Linked DNA regions of Candidatus Nitrosotalea okcheonensis. The main gene of each other region encodes a partner of the protein of the gene in region 3 in a complex. Links are inferred from orthologs where the notes say so. Each region holds a gene or a part of one and is shown on either strand. Other genes may lie near its edges.

Region 1 (2,868 bases), 1.7 Mb from region 3 along the record:
TCTACAAATCCAAGTACATCACTTGAAATAAAATATCCTTCTTTTCCTACTCCTATTATCAATGGTTCATGCAGTCTAGCTGCAGATAATGTACCATCTTGGAAGACTGCAACAAAAGCATAATTTCCTTTTAATTCAGCTACTGTGTCTACAACAGATTTCTTAATTTCTCTAGTCTTGTCATAGTTATACTGGAGAAGATTTGCAATTACTTCGCTGTCTGTTTGACTTTTAAAAGTATAACCATGTTTTTGGAGTTCTTTTTTTAATTCTTCATGGTTCTCAATTATTCCATTGTGTACAATAGCTATTTCTCCTGAACTTGATGGATGTGGATGAGCATTTGTGTCAGTTACCATTCCATGAGTAGCCCACCTAGTATGTCCTATGCCTATTGTTCCAGAAAGCTCGTCTAGTTTTTCTGTTTTGTTTACTTCTAAAACTTTACCCACACCCTTTCTTACACTGATTTGATGTTCGGAAAAAGTGGCAACTCCTACACTGTCATAACCACGGTATTCCATTCTCTTTAATCCCTTGACTATTATTGGTGCAGCAGAGCTTAGACCCAGATATCCTATAATTGAACACATGTTGATATCGTATACATATTATTGATAAATAATGATTGCGTGTGTGTTATTCCGTTGGTTGTTCGGTTTCTACTTTTTGAACAGGCTGTTGTTTTGTCTTGCTAAGATCTAATTCTGGTGATAGGCAAATTTGATCTTCTTCCTCCACCTTTACCGTATATGAAGGAACAGTAACCACTCTTTCTCCTATCATCACATGACCGTGTACTACTATTTGTCTTGCAAGATATGGACTCTTGATTGATTCTTTTTTCTGGATAATTGTCTGTAATCGCCTGGATAAAAAGTCCGTCACCTTTAGATTAAGTACATCATCTAAGGTTGAATTCTCTTTGACTAGTCCAACTCTTGCAAGTGATTTCATCAATATTGGTTCTTTCGTACTTCTAACATCCTGAGTTAACGCCAAGAGTGATCTTGCTTGGTTTCTTATTCTTGAAAGTTCGGTATGTGCTTTCCATAATTCTCTTTTATTTTTGAGTCCAAAAGTACCTAGAACATGTAATTCTTCATTTAGTAAATCATAGTTGAGAGGACGTTTTGGTTTTCTCCACATTTTGCGTGAATTTTTTGGATGATCTCCCACCTGTTACACCTACTTTTTCTTTTCCGCTGCAGCAGGTTTTGCTGCAGGAGCTGCACCTGCCTTTGGAGCTGCTGCAGGAGCTGCACCTGCCTTTGGAGCTGCTGCAGGAGCTGCACCTGCCTTTGGAGCTGCTGCAGGAGCTGCGCCCTCAGCTGGTGCACCAGGTGAACCAGCTGGTAATACCTTGCCACCTTTCTTAACCCCGACCGCACCGCCCTTTCTACCTGTGGTACGTGTACTTTGTCCGCGAACTTTTAATCCATATGTATGACGAAATCCTCGCCAGCTATTCATGCCTTTTTCTCGCTCGATATCATTTCTTACGTTAAAGTCAATATCAGAAGTAATAAGATGAAAGTTATTTCCTGTATCCATATCCTTTTGCCTATTTAGAAACCACGTGGGTATATTGACAGATATTGGATCTCTCATGGCTTTTTCAATTTCTTCTACCTGTGATTCTGTAAGAAAACCGACATTACTGTTAGGATTAATCTTTAATACTTCTAAAAGTGATTTTGCAAAATTATAACCAATTCCTTTTACTTGACCAACTCCAATGATGGTCTTTTTAGCGCCTGGAATATCCTTACCAGCAATTCTAACTATGTGCCTAAACTCCTGTGAAGACAAGTATTAAAAAATCCCCGACATCCCCGATAAAAACCATGCTAAATAGGCGCCGTTACATCTCAGGCCGATTTCATGGTTTTGGAATGGGTGGTCATTTTCTTAGATCAAGCACAAGAGAGTTACAAGTAGATGGAACTAATAATCGAGTTATCAAAAGTAGGTTCTAGGGAAACAGCAACTCTGTACCTGGTTTGGTAATTCTAAAGACAATACAAGTGAAGCGATGGAGAAAAATGTTGTGTACACCGCCATTAATTCTTCAAGTCAATGCATCAAAGTTACAGTTGGCCGGTTATCAAATGACAACATGCGAGTCCTAGAATAATAATACTTTAAATCCAATTTAAAGAGTATTATTGTAATGTCTCCGGAATTTACAAATTTTGTTAGTAGAAGTTATGATTCTGAACCAAAGTATACTGAAATCATGGCCGGTGTTCCTGAAGACTATGAACAAATCAAAACACTACGGGATCTTCTAGAAATTAATTATAAAGTAATTGGTGCAAAGGAACAACTTCGTAGAAATTTAATCTCAAAGATCAAATCCGGGAGTGTAAAATATCCTGGAATAGTAGGTTTTGATAATGACGTCATCCCCGCTTTAGATCGTGCAATATTGTCATGTCATGATATGATTCTAGTTGGCCAGATAGGACAAGCAAAAACTAGGATAGCTCAAACAATTGCAAACACATTGCTTTCTCCAATGCCTGTAATCCAAGGAAGTGTGACAAATGATTGTCCCATGGATCTTCCACCAGACGATTTGATATTTTTATTGGAGGACAAAGACAATCCCACATCTGTTCCAAAATTCCACATAAATGGTGAAAGCATGGAAAAAATTCGTAATAACAAACTTGACACTTCTATTGAATGGATTGATGGTAAAAACAGATTCAAGTATGTGCTGGCAACTCCTGATATTTCTGTAAAAGATCTAGTTGGACAGATAGATGCAATCAAGATAACTAAAAATGGTAAAGAACTTTATGAAATTGAATCTTATTCTCCAGGCCAACTCATGCAGGCAAAACATGGATTATTTTGTAT
Region 2 (2,878 bases), 1.7 Mb from region 3 along the record:
GTCACTTAAGACTCTAAGTGATACTAATCTCAAAGCAATAACAAAAGAACTTGAAACAGAGACGAAATAACACAATGTGCTTTTCCCCATCTATTTTCTATCAAGATTTAAATGTCCCACCAAGAGATCGAGTTTAAAAACGGCATGACGGAAACAATCAAACTATCAACAGATCAAATAAAACTGATGTCACTTTTTCAGAATGTGACAGGAGCTACAGCACGAGACTGTATTGAAGACGAGAAACAAGACCGAGTTATATTCGTGGTAAATCATGGTAAAATGGGGTTAGCCATTGGAAAAGGCGGTTCTACAATAAAGAATCTGCAAAATGTAGTAAAACGAAATGTTGAGCTTGTAGAATATTCTGAAGAACCATCTGAATTTCTAAAAAATATGCTTAATCCAAAATTAGTTTCTGAAGTGAAAATAAATAAGAGACTTGATGGTTCACTTCAAGCAATTATTCTAGTTGATGCAAAAAAGAAAGGAATTGTAGTGGGCAGAGAAGGCCGCAATGCAGAAAAAGCAAGACTCTTAGCAAAGAGATACTTTCAAATTTCCAGTGTTCTTATTCAAAGTCCGGAGAAAATAATGGAGTAATGGTATGGCAAAATCACCTTTAGGTCTATTTGCAGGGAGAGTTCTCAAAGATAAGAGAAAGCGACAGAAATGGTCTATTGGTACCTATAAAAGAAGAGAATTAGGTCTTGATAAGAAAGCAAGTCCTCTTGGAGGCGCTCCACAAGCTAGAGGTATAGTTTTAGAAAAAGTTGGAATAGAAGCAAAGCAGCCAAACTCTGCTGTAAGAAAATGTGTTAGAGTTCAACTAATAAAAAATGGTAAAACGGTTACAGCCTTCCTTCCTAGGGACGGTGCCCTTAACTTTGTTGATGAACATGACGAAGTACATGTAGAAGGCATGGGTGCATCCATGGGAGGAGCACTAGGTGATATTCCTGGTGTAAGGTGGAAGGTTTTCAAAGTAAATGGTACTTCACTTAAGGAACTTGTCTATGGAAAGAAGGAAAAACCAAGGAGATAAAAAATGACAGAAACACAAAATCTTCTACTTTTCAGAAAATGGGATATCTCAAATATAGATGTCAAAGATCCGGGATTGAAAAATGTAATATCTCTTAAACAAGAGATAATGCCGTTGTCATTTGGCAGATCAGCTCTTAAAAGATTCAACAAGGCTGAAGTTAACATAGCTGAGCGACTCATTAACAAATTATCTCATTTTGGAAAAAAATATGCAAAAAATACAGGTAGGATGGGTGGAAAAAAAATTCGAGCGATAAATACAGTCAAGGCTGCATTTGATATAATCCATCTAAAAACTGGTAAGAATCCTGTTGAAGTTTTGATAAGAGCTGTAGAATATTCAGCACCGAACGAAGATACTACTAGAATAGTATATGGTGGAACTGTTTATCATGTTTCAGTAGATGTTGCGCCACTACGGAGAGTTGATCTTGCATTACGATTCATTGCAGAAGGTGTCAGAGATGCATCATTTTCCAATCCAAAGGCAGTTGAGGAAAATCTTGCAGAACACTTGATACTTGCTTCAGCAAATGACATGAATGCGCCGTCTGTCAAGAAAAAGAATGAACTAGAACGAATTGCAATGGCTTCTAGGTAAAGAAATTATTTTTTAAAAATAATAGATAGCCCGAGGCAGATTCGAACTGCCGTCCCCAGGTGTCCTCTCATAAGATCCAGAGCCTGAGATCCCTAACCCAAAATTGTTTGGCCACTAGACTATCGGGCTACCGAGACGACTGGTATTTCTTGAGAATATATTATTTTGTACTGGCTTCACGAACTGCAGTGGCATAATCGCAATTTGCACCAAGTCTCATGTAAGGAATCAATCTGTAATGAATGGAGTACAGATCATTTTCTTTGTACAAAATTCCCTTTAACAACAATGATACAAAACCTCCTGCAATTCGAGAAGCTGGTATGTTAAGTTCCTTGCATACTTGATCACGCCTCTTCTTGTATTGTTGATTGGTGAAATTAGTTGTATTCAATTCTAAGATTAATGGCCACATGACCTTCTCCCAGACAAATCTTCGATTTTGAGTGGCAGAGGCATATTTTCCCTTTTCTTCTAGCATTGATAACGTTCAAAAAGTTCCGATCTCAATTTATTAGTTGATGAAATCAAATATCGAAGAGGCCCTAGAGCTATTATCTAAAAACTGGAAAATTGAACCGGTAATTCAAGATTTTATTTTGGGCAAAAAAACAAATGTTTCAGATTTCCAGATAAAAGTTAACGGCGTAATTTTTCATATTCCTTATTTGACAGATGAAGACGGTTATGTCTTGTGGAAATGCTATTGGCCTGACTGTCATAATTGCTGTAATAGACAGGGACGATTACCACTTACAAGCAGCGATCTGATAATAATAAGTAAAAATCTAAAATATGACAAAGTATCGGATTTTGTAAAGAAAGAGACTAACATAGCCACATGGGAAGAAAAAGGACCTGCGGGAAACTCTGTGGTAATGACCATGATTAATCTAAAACGTAAAGATGATGAAAAAGAGACAGATGATGGGACTCATATCAAGTGCAGATTTCTTGATGAAAGAGGCTACTGTGGACTTCATCCCTCTAGACCGGGAGTATGCTATCTGTATCCATTTTCATCATGGCTTGAAAATGAAAAAGGAAAAGCTCGGGTCCATGCTACATTTCAGTTCACAGGTGATTGTCCAGGATTTTATTTTGCAAAATCCCACGACGCAATGAAAGATGTTCTGTTAGAGTATTCCAAAATGATCTATGACTATACCATGAACTCAAACAGAACAACAAGAGAAAATTTTGGCTATGTAAGTATGTAACTCTAGGCCT
Region 3 (2,918 bases):
ATTCGGTCACGATGGAGATGCAGTCGGCAAGATGCAGAATATAGAAGAGATAGACCGCCGATTTTTTGGGACATTACTTGCCAATATTGACACATCAAAAGTTGCAGTCGTGATATCAGGAGATCATTCCACACCATGTATAAACAAAAGTCACAGTGATGATCCAGTTCCAGTTTTGGTCTCAGGTGATTTTATCAAAAAGGATGGAACTACAAGGTTTACAGAAGATCAGGCAAAGAAAGGTAAAATAGGCCTGCTCACGGGAGCAGATGTCATCAAGACCGCAGTAAAGATGATCAAATCATAAATGGTCCCATAGACTTTGAAGATATCATCATTGCCACGGTTTCCTGAAACTTGTCTACATTGATACCATGATATGTTCCAGAGACATTAGAAAATTTTTCCATGGCTCTGTTCATGATTGACAGACATATGTCATTTTCATATTTCTCATAGTGAACTAGTGCAGCTGCAACAAGAATTATTCCTTGAACAAGATCTTTTTCTCCCTCATGTGTGTTTTTCCAGACACCTTCAAGAACTTCATGACATTCCCAGTATCGCTCATCATTAAAATACTGTCTTGCTATTCTTATGGCATCTTCTTTTTCAATTTTTTCCTCTACAACAGGTTTAGCATCATAAAGGGAACCTATTGTCTTGAATTTTTCCACAACCAAATCCAACTCTTCTTTTTGTACAGACACATCAAACTCTAGATATTTGGTTGAAACCCTCATATCTCTTACAATTATATTCATTTCCGAAGTTAACTGATCAGCTTTTGCAAGTAGTGATTTAGCATCAGCTGGAACATAACCCGAGTTTTTCAGGTGAACCATAAACCTGTCCACGAATTTTTTACATATTGATTTCTTAAATTGTTATCTAGAAGTGGTTAAGATTTATATGAACTATTAAAAGGACTTGGAATACATGTCAATGATTGAAGTTACACGAGATGTAAAGAATCCCTTACTGTCAAGAAGAGAGATTACATGTAATTTCAAAGGCCTTTCTGGTAGACTCAAAAAACTAGAGGCAGTAGACATGATTTCAAAAAAATTCAACCTAGAAGGAAAGATTGTAGTACCAATATTATTGAAAAATGAAACTGGAAGACCAGTGATATCTGGAAGTTTCTATGTGTACGAGGATGAAAAACTTGCCAAGGAGCATCTAAAGGCCGCAGTCTTTGCAAGAATTGAAAAAGCAAAAGGTGCAGCTGCAAAAGCAGAAGGAGAGGCTCCTTCAGACCAAGCTGAAGTAAAGGAAGAGAGCAAGTAATGGCAGGTAAGAAAGGTTCCAGCCCATCAGTGTACAAGTATTACAAAGTTTCTGGTGACAAAGCAGAGAGAACAAAGAAAGAATGTTCAAGGTGTGGCAAGGGCGTATTCATGTCAAACCATAAAGACAGACGAAGTTGTGGCAAATGTGGCTTGACTGAATTTAACCAGTAATTAGTATAGTTTCTTCTTTTGAAGACGAAAAGTTTTTTGTTCTATTTGATCTAATTTGTGTAAAAAGATTGGATCAATCGTAGTGTTTGCAATCACAGATGCCGGGATCTTGGCAATGTTGGTGTCCATTGTTATGTTTGTGGTAGGAAGATTCTTTTCTATCCAGAGTTTCATCACCTTATCTTCTAGTTTATAGTCCCTAAATCCCTCTGGAAATTTTTTAGTGATGTGTAGCAGCAAGGTTTTGTCATCAAAGACTGCTTTTGGTTCAGAGAGCCTGGTAGAATCCGAATAGCTGCTTTCAAAAAGATTACCGCTTAGCTCATCTGAAACAATGTCCATCTTGGATATTTTTCTCATTAGTTCCAAATAGTGTAAAAATTCATGTGCCAGAATAGCATGGATTGTGCCCTTTAGACCATATGCAACAAGTGGTGCTGTAATTTGTATTATGATGTTCAATTTATCGTTAGAAACAACAGGGATTGTTCTTGCAAATAATATTCCATAATCAAAAGAGCCTACAGAGGGGTGAGATACAACTGCAGATGGTTCCACATATGCAAGCGGAAAATTGATTCCTGATGCTTTTTCTATTCTTTGGATTCCAGACAAAGCTACTCTGAATCTTTTTATTATTAAAGCATGGACCTGGTCAGGAATTAATCCATTTTTATGGGCATCGTGCACCCTAAGTAAAGGATCCAATCCAACAAGATTGAATTTGACGATAATAAAAGTTTGACATAAAAAGATAGATTTCAAATAGTTCTGTAGTAATCAAGAGATTCGATCAGAATTGTCACAATTACTCTAAAAATTCAGTCACTAGACACTATTTTATGAAAATCAAATGTTATGCACTTGCACCCATTTTCAAGTAGCATGCTTATGTTTGGTTCCACATTGTTTCCAGTTACAAGCCTCTTTAGAGGAATTCCGCCATCCAATGTCATCATGACTGTAAATGATTTTGTATCCATTTTTTTTATTTTAACATCGTAGATTCTTTTTTGATTCTGCCATGGTAGATTTTCGCTTATTGCAATAGGCATGTCTTTTAGACATTTCAACACATTCAATGCCTCCAGTGTCAGATCTTTTTCAGTTGTTATCTCTAGCATGACCTCTGTCTTGAATTTTATTTGTTCAGTAGGAATCTTTGAAACAACATGTAAATTGAGAACAGAGATATTTCCGAGATTTACCTTTTTTGGTATTGTGACTCTTCTTTTGTGCGGGTTTATCACCTTGACAAAAAACGGCCTCCCATTTCCGAGAACAAGACTGGATTGATCTTCACTTCCTATCCAAGTTATTTTGGCTTGTTGTGCACCAAATTTTTCAAACAGAAACTTGGCAATATGGCCTTCAACACTATTAAATTCTGATATTCCATGAAAGTCACAAGCAAAACACCCCTTTCCATCACACCTGTTGCAAGACACTTGTTTT
Region 4 (2,807 bases), 1.7 Mb from region 3 along the record:
TTATTCTAGGACTCGCATGTTGTCATTTGATAACCGGCCAACTGTAACTTTGATGCATTGACTTGAAGAATTAATGGCGGTGTACACAACATTTTTCTCCATCGCTTCACTTGTATTGTCTTTAGAATTACCAAACCAGGTACAGAGTTGCTGTTTCCCTAGAACCTACTTTTGATAACTCGATTATTAGTTCCATCTACTTGTAACTCTCTTGTGCTTGATCTAAGAAAATGACCACCCATTCCAAAACCATGAAATCGGCCTGAGATGTAACGGCGCCTATTTAGCATGGTTTTTATCGGGGATGTCGGGGATTTTTTAATACTTGTCTTCACAGGAGTTTAGGCACATAGTTAGAATTGCTGGTAAGGATATTCCAGGCGCTAAAAAGACCATCATTGGAGTTGGTCAAGTAAAAGGAATTGGTTATAATTTTGCAAAATCACTTTTAGAAGTATTAAAGATTAATCCTAACAGTAATGTCGGTTTTCTTACAGAATCACAGGTAGAAGAAATTGAAAAAGCCATGAGAGATCCAATATCTGTCAATATACCCACGTGGTTTCTAAATAGGCAAAAGGATATGGATACAGGAAATAACTTTCATCTTATTACTTCTGATATTGACTTTAACGTAAGAAATGATATCGAGCGAGAAAAAGGCATGAATAGCTGGCGAGGATTTCGTCATACATATGGATTAAAAGTTCGCGGACAAAGTACACGTACCACAGGTAGAAAGGGCGGTGCGGTCGGGGTTAAGAAAGGTGGCAAGGTATTACCAGCTGGTTCACCTGGTGCACCAGCTGAGGGCGCAGCTCCTGCAGCAGCTCCAAAGGCAGGTGCAGCTCCTGCAGCAGCTCCAAAGGCAGGTGCAGCTCCTGCAGCAGCTCCAAAGGCAGGTGCAGCTCCTGCAGCAAAACCTGCTGCAGCGGAAAAGAAAAAGTAGGTGTAACAGGTGGGAGATCATCCAAAAAATTCACGCAAAATGTGGAGAAAACCAAAACGTCCTCTCAACTATGATTTACTAAATGAAGAATTACATGTTCTAGGTACTTTTGGACTCAAAAATAAAAGAGAATTATGGAAAGCACATACCGAACTTTCAAGAATAAGAAACCAAGCAAGATCACTCTTGGCGTTAACTCAGGATGTTAGAAGTACGAAAGAACCAATATTGATGAAATCACTTGCAAGAGTTGGACTAGTCAAAGAGAATTCAACCTTAGATGATGTACTTAATCTAAAGGTGACGGACTTTTTATCCAGGCGATTACAGACAATTATCCAGAAAAAAGAATCAATCAAGAGTCCATATCTTGCAAGACAAATAGTAGTACACGGTCATGTGATGATAGGAGAAAGAGTGGTTACTGTTCCTTCATATACGGTAAAGGTGGAGGAAGAAGATCAAATTTGCCTATCACCAGAATTAGATCTTAGCAAGACAAAACAACAGCCTGTTCAAAAAGTAGAAACCGAACAACCAACGGAATAACACACACGCAATCATTATTTATCAATAATATGTATACGATATCAACATGTGTTCAATTATAGGATATCTGGGTCTAAGCTCTGCTGCACCAATAATAGTCAAGGGATTAAAGAGAATGGAATACCGTGGTTATGACAGTGTAGGAGTTGCCACTTTTTCCGAACATCAAATCAGTGTAAGAAAGGGTGTGGGTAAAGTTTTAGAAGTAAACAAAACAGAAAAACTAGACGAGCTTTCTGGAACAATAGGCATAGGACATACTAGGTGGGCTACTCATGGAATGGTAACTGACACAAATGCTCATCCACATCCATCAAGTTCAGGAGAAATAGCTATTGTACACAATGGAATAATTGAGAACCATGAAGAATTAAAAAAAGAACTCCAAAAACATGGTTATACTTTTAAAAGTCAAACAGACAGCGAAGTAATTGCAAATCTTCTCCAGTATAACTATGACAAGACTAGAGAAATTAAGAAATCTGTTGTAGACACAGTAGCTGAATTAAAAGGAAATTATGCTTTTGTTGCAGTCTTCCAAGATGGTACATTATCTGCAGCTAGACTGCATGAACCATTGATAATAGGAGTAGGAAAAGAAGGATATTTTATTTCAAGTGATGTACTTGGATTTGTAGAATATACTGATGAAGTAATTTATCCAGACAACAAGGAATTTGTAATAATTGACAAAGAAGGATTAAAGATCTTTGATTTTGATGCAAATCCAGTACGTCACCAGATAACCAAAGTGTCAAAAGAATTTGCTGATGTATACAAGGGTCAATATGCTCATTACACGTTGAAAGAGATTTCAGAACAACCATTAACAGTATCAAGTGCTGGAAATAATACCAAACTTGAGATTGACTTGGCTTCAGATTTAATAAAACATGCAAGAAATGTATACATTACTGGAAGTGGGACAAGTTACAACGCAGCATTAATTGCAAAGTTTCTTTTTTCAAAATATGCAAAGATAAAGATTGATCCATTGATTTCTAGCGAAGCACAATTTTCGCCCGACATGTTTGAAGAAAAATCAATTCTAGTTGCAATATCACAGAGTGGAGAAAGTGCAGATGTATTAGAAGCTGTAGGTATTGCAAAAAAAACAGGGTCTAAAATCATATCAATAGTAAACATGATGACGTCCTCATTAGTTCACCAGTCATCTATTTCCATGGGACTCAATTGCGGTCCAGAAATAGGGGTTGCAGCAACCAAAAGTTTCACATCACAACTTGTTGTATTATATAAAATAATTGATAAAATATGTGATGGCTGTATGGAACTAGATCTTACAAAA

The links.
Region 1: BQ3481_RS00530 (region 3) and BQ3481_RS10490 share a complex: the UniProt entries of both Methanocaldococcus jannaschii proteins name them as parts of the 30S ribosomal subunit. The link is inferred for Candidatus Nitrosotalea okcheonensis from one-to-one orthologs.
Region 2: BQ3481_RS00530 (region 3) and BQ3481_RS10615 share a complex: the UniProt entries of both Methanocaldococcus jannaschii proteins name them as parts of the 30S ribosomal subunit. The link is inferred for Candidatus Nitrosotalea okcheonensis from one-to-one orthologs.
Region 4: BQ3481_RS00530 (region 3) and BQ3481_RS10485 share a complex: the UniProt entries of both Methanocaldococcus jannaschii proteins name them as parts of the 30S ribosomal subunit. The link is inferred for Candidatus Nitrosotalea okcheonensis from one-to-one orthologs.

Annotation. Positions count from the first base shown.
Region 1 is NZ_LT841358.1:1,779,821-1,782,688, forward strand. Bases 1-2,789 are described here. They hold BQ3481_RS10490 (30S ribosomal protein S13), read right to left. Parts: upstream 1,813-2,789; coding sequence 1,189-1,812; downstream 1-1,188. Other genes in these bases: glmS (glutamine--fructose-6-phosphate transaminase (isomerizing)), read right to left, coding at 1-593; BQ3481_RS10485 (30S ribosomal protein S4), read right to left, coding at 640-1,179; BQ3481_RS10495 (AAA family ATPase), read left to right, coding at 2,174-2,789. In the rest of the region: more of BQ3481_RS10495, read left to right, coding at 2,790-2,868. UniProt on the Methanocaldococcus jannaschii protein: Located at the top of the head of the 30S subunit, it contacts several helices of the 16S rRNA.
Region 2 is NZ_LT841358.1:1,809,363-1,812,240, forward strand. What follows is about bases 50-2,848. They hold BQ3481_RS10615 (30S ribosomal protein S7), read left to right. Parts: upstream 50-1,048; coding sequence 1,049-1,648; downstream 1,649-2,848. Other genes in these bases: BQ3481_RS10600 (ribosomal L7Ae/L30e/S12e/Gadd45 family protein), read left to right, coding at 50-70; BQ3481_RS10605 (NusA-like transcription termination signal-binding factor), read left to right, coding at 145-603; BQ3481_RS10610 (30S ribosomal protein S12), read left to right, coding at 608-1,045; BQ3481_RS10625 (hypothetical protein), read right to left, coding at 1,809-2,129; BQ3481_RS10630 (YkgJ family cysteine cluster protein), read left to right, coding at 2,167-2,848. Also shown: more of BQ3481_RS10600, read left to right, coding at 1-49; more of BQ3481_RS10630, read left to right, coding at 2,849-2,868; BQ3481_RS10635 (NAD(P)/FAD-dependent oxidoreductase), read right to left, coding at 2,871-2,878. UniProt on the Methanocaldococcus jannaschii protein: One of the primary rRNA binding proteins, it binds directly to 16S rRNA where it nucleates assembly of the head domain of the 30S subunit. Is located at the subunit interface close to the decoding center.
Region 3 is NZ_LT841358.1:88,266-91,183, reverse strand. The notes cover bases 38-2,876. They hold BQ3481_RS00530 (30S ribosomal protein S27ae), read left to right. Parts: upstream 38-1,289; coding sequence 1,290-1,463; downstream 1,464-2,876. Other genes in these bases: BQ3481_RS00520 (tRNA pseudouridine(54/55) synthase Pus10), read right to left, coding at 2,285-2,876; BQ3481_RS00525 (hypothetical protein), read right to left, coding at 1,464-2,171; BQ3481_RS00535 (eS24 family ribosomal protein), read left to right, coding at 940-1,290; BQ3481_RS00540 (DUF309 domain-containing protein), read right to left, coding at 297-845; BQ3481_RS00545 (alkaline phosphatase family protein), read left to right, coding at 38-307. In the rest of the region: more of BQ3481_RS00545, read left to right, coding at 1-37; more of BQ3481_RS00520, read right to left, coding at 2,877-2,918.
Region 4 is NZ_LT841358.1:1,779,151-1,781,957, reverse strand. The notes cover bases 1-2,728. They hold BQ3481_RS10485 (30S ribosomal protein S4), read left to right. Parts: upstream 1-958; coding sequence 959-1,498; downstream 1,499-2,728. Other genes in these bases: glmS (glutamine--fructose-6-phosphate transaminase (isomerizing)), read left to right, coding at 1,545-2,728; BQ3481_RS10490 (30S ribosomal protein S13), read left to right, coding at 326-949. In the rest of the region: more of glmS, read left to right, coding at 2,729-2,807. UniProt on the Methanocaldococcus jannaschii protein: One of the primary rRNA binding proteins, it binds directly to 16S rRNA where it nucleates assembly of the body of the 30S subunit. With S5 and S12 plays an important role in translational accuracy.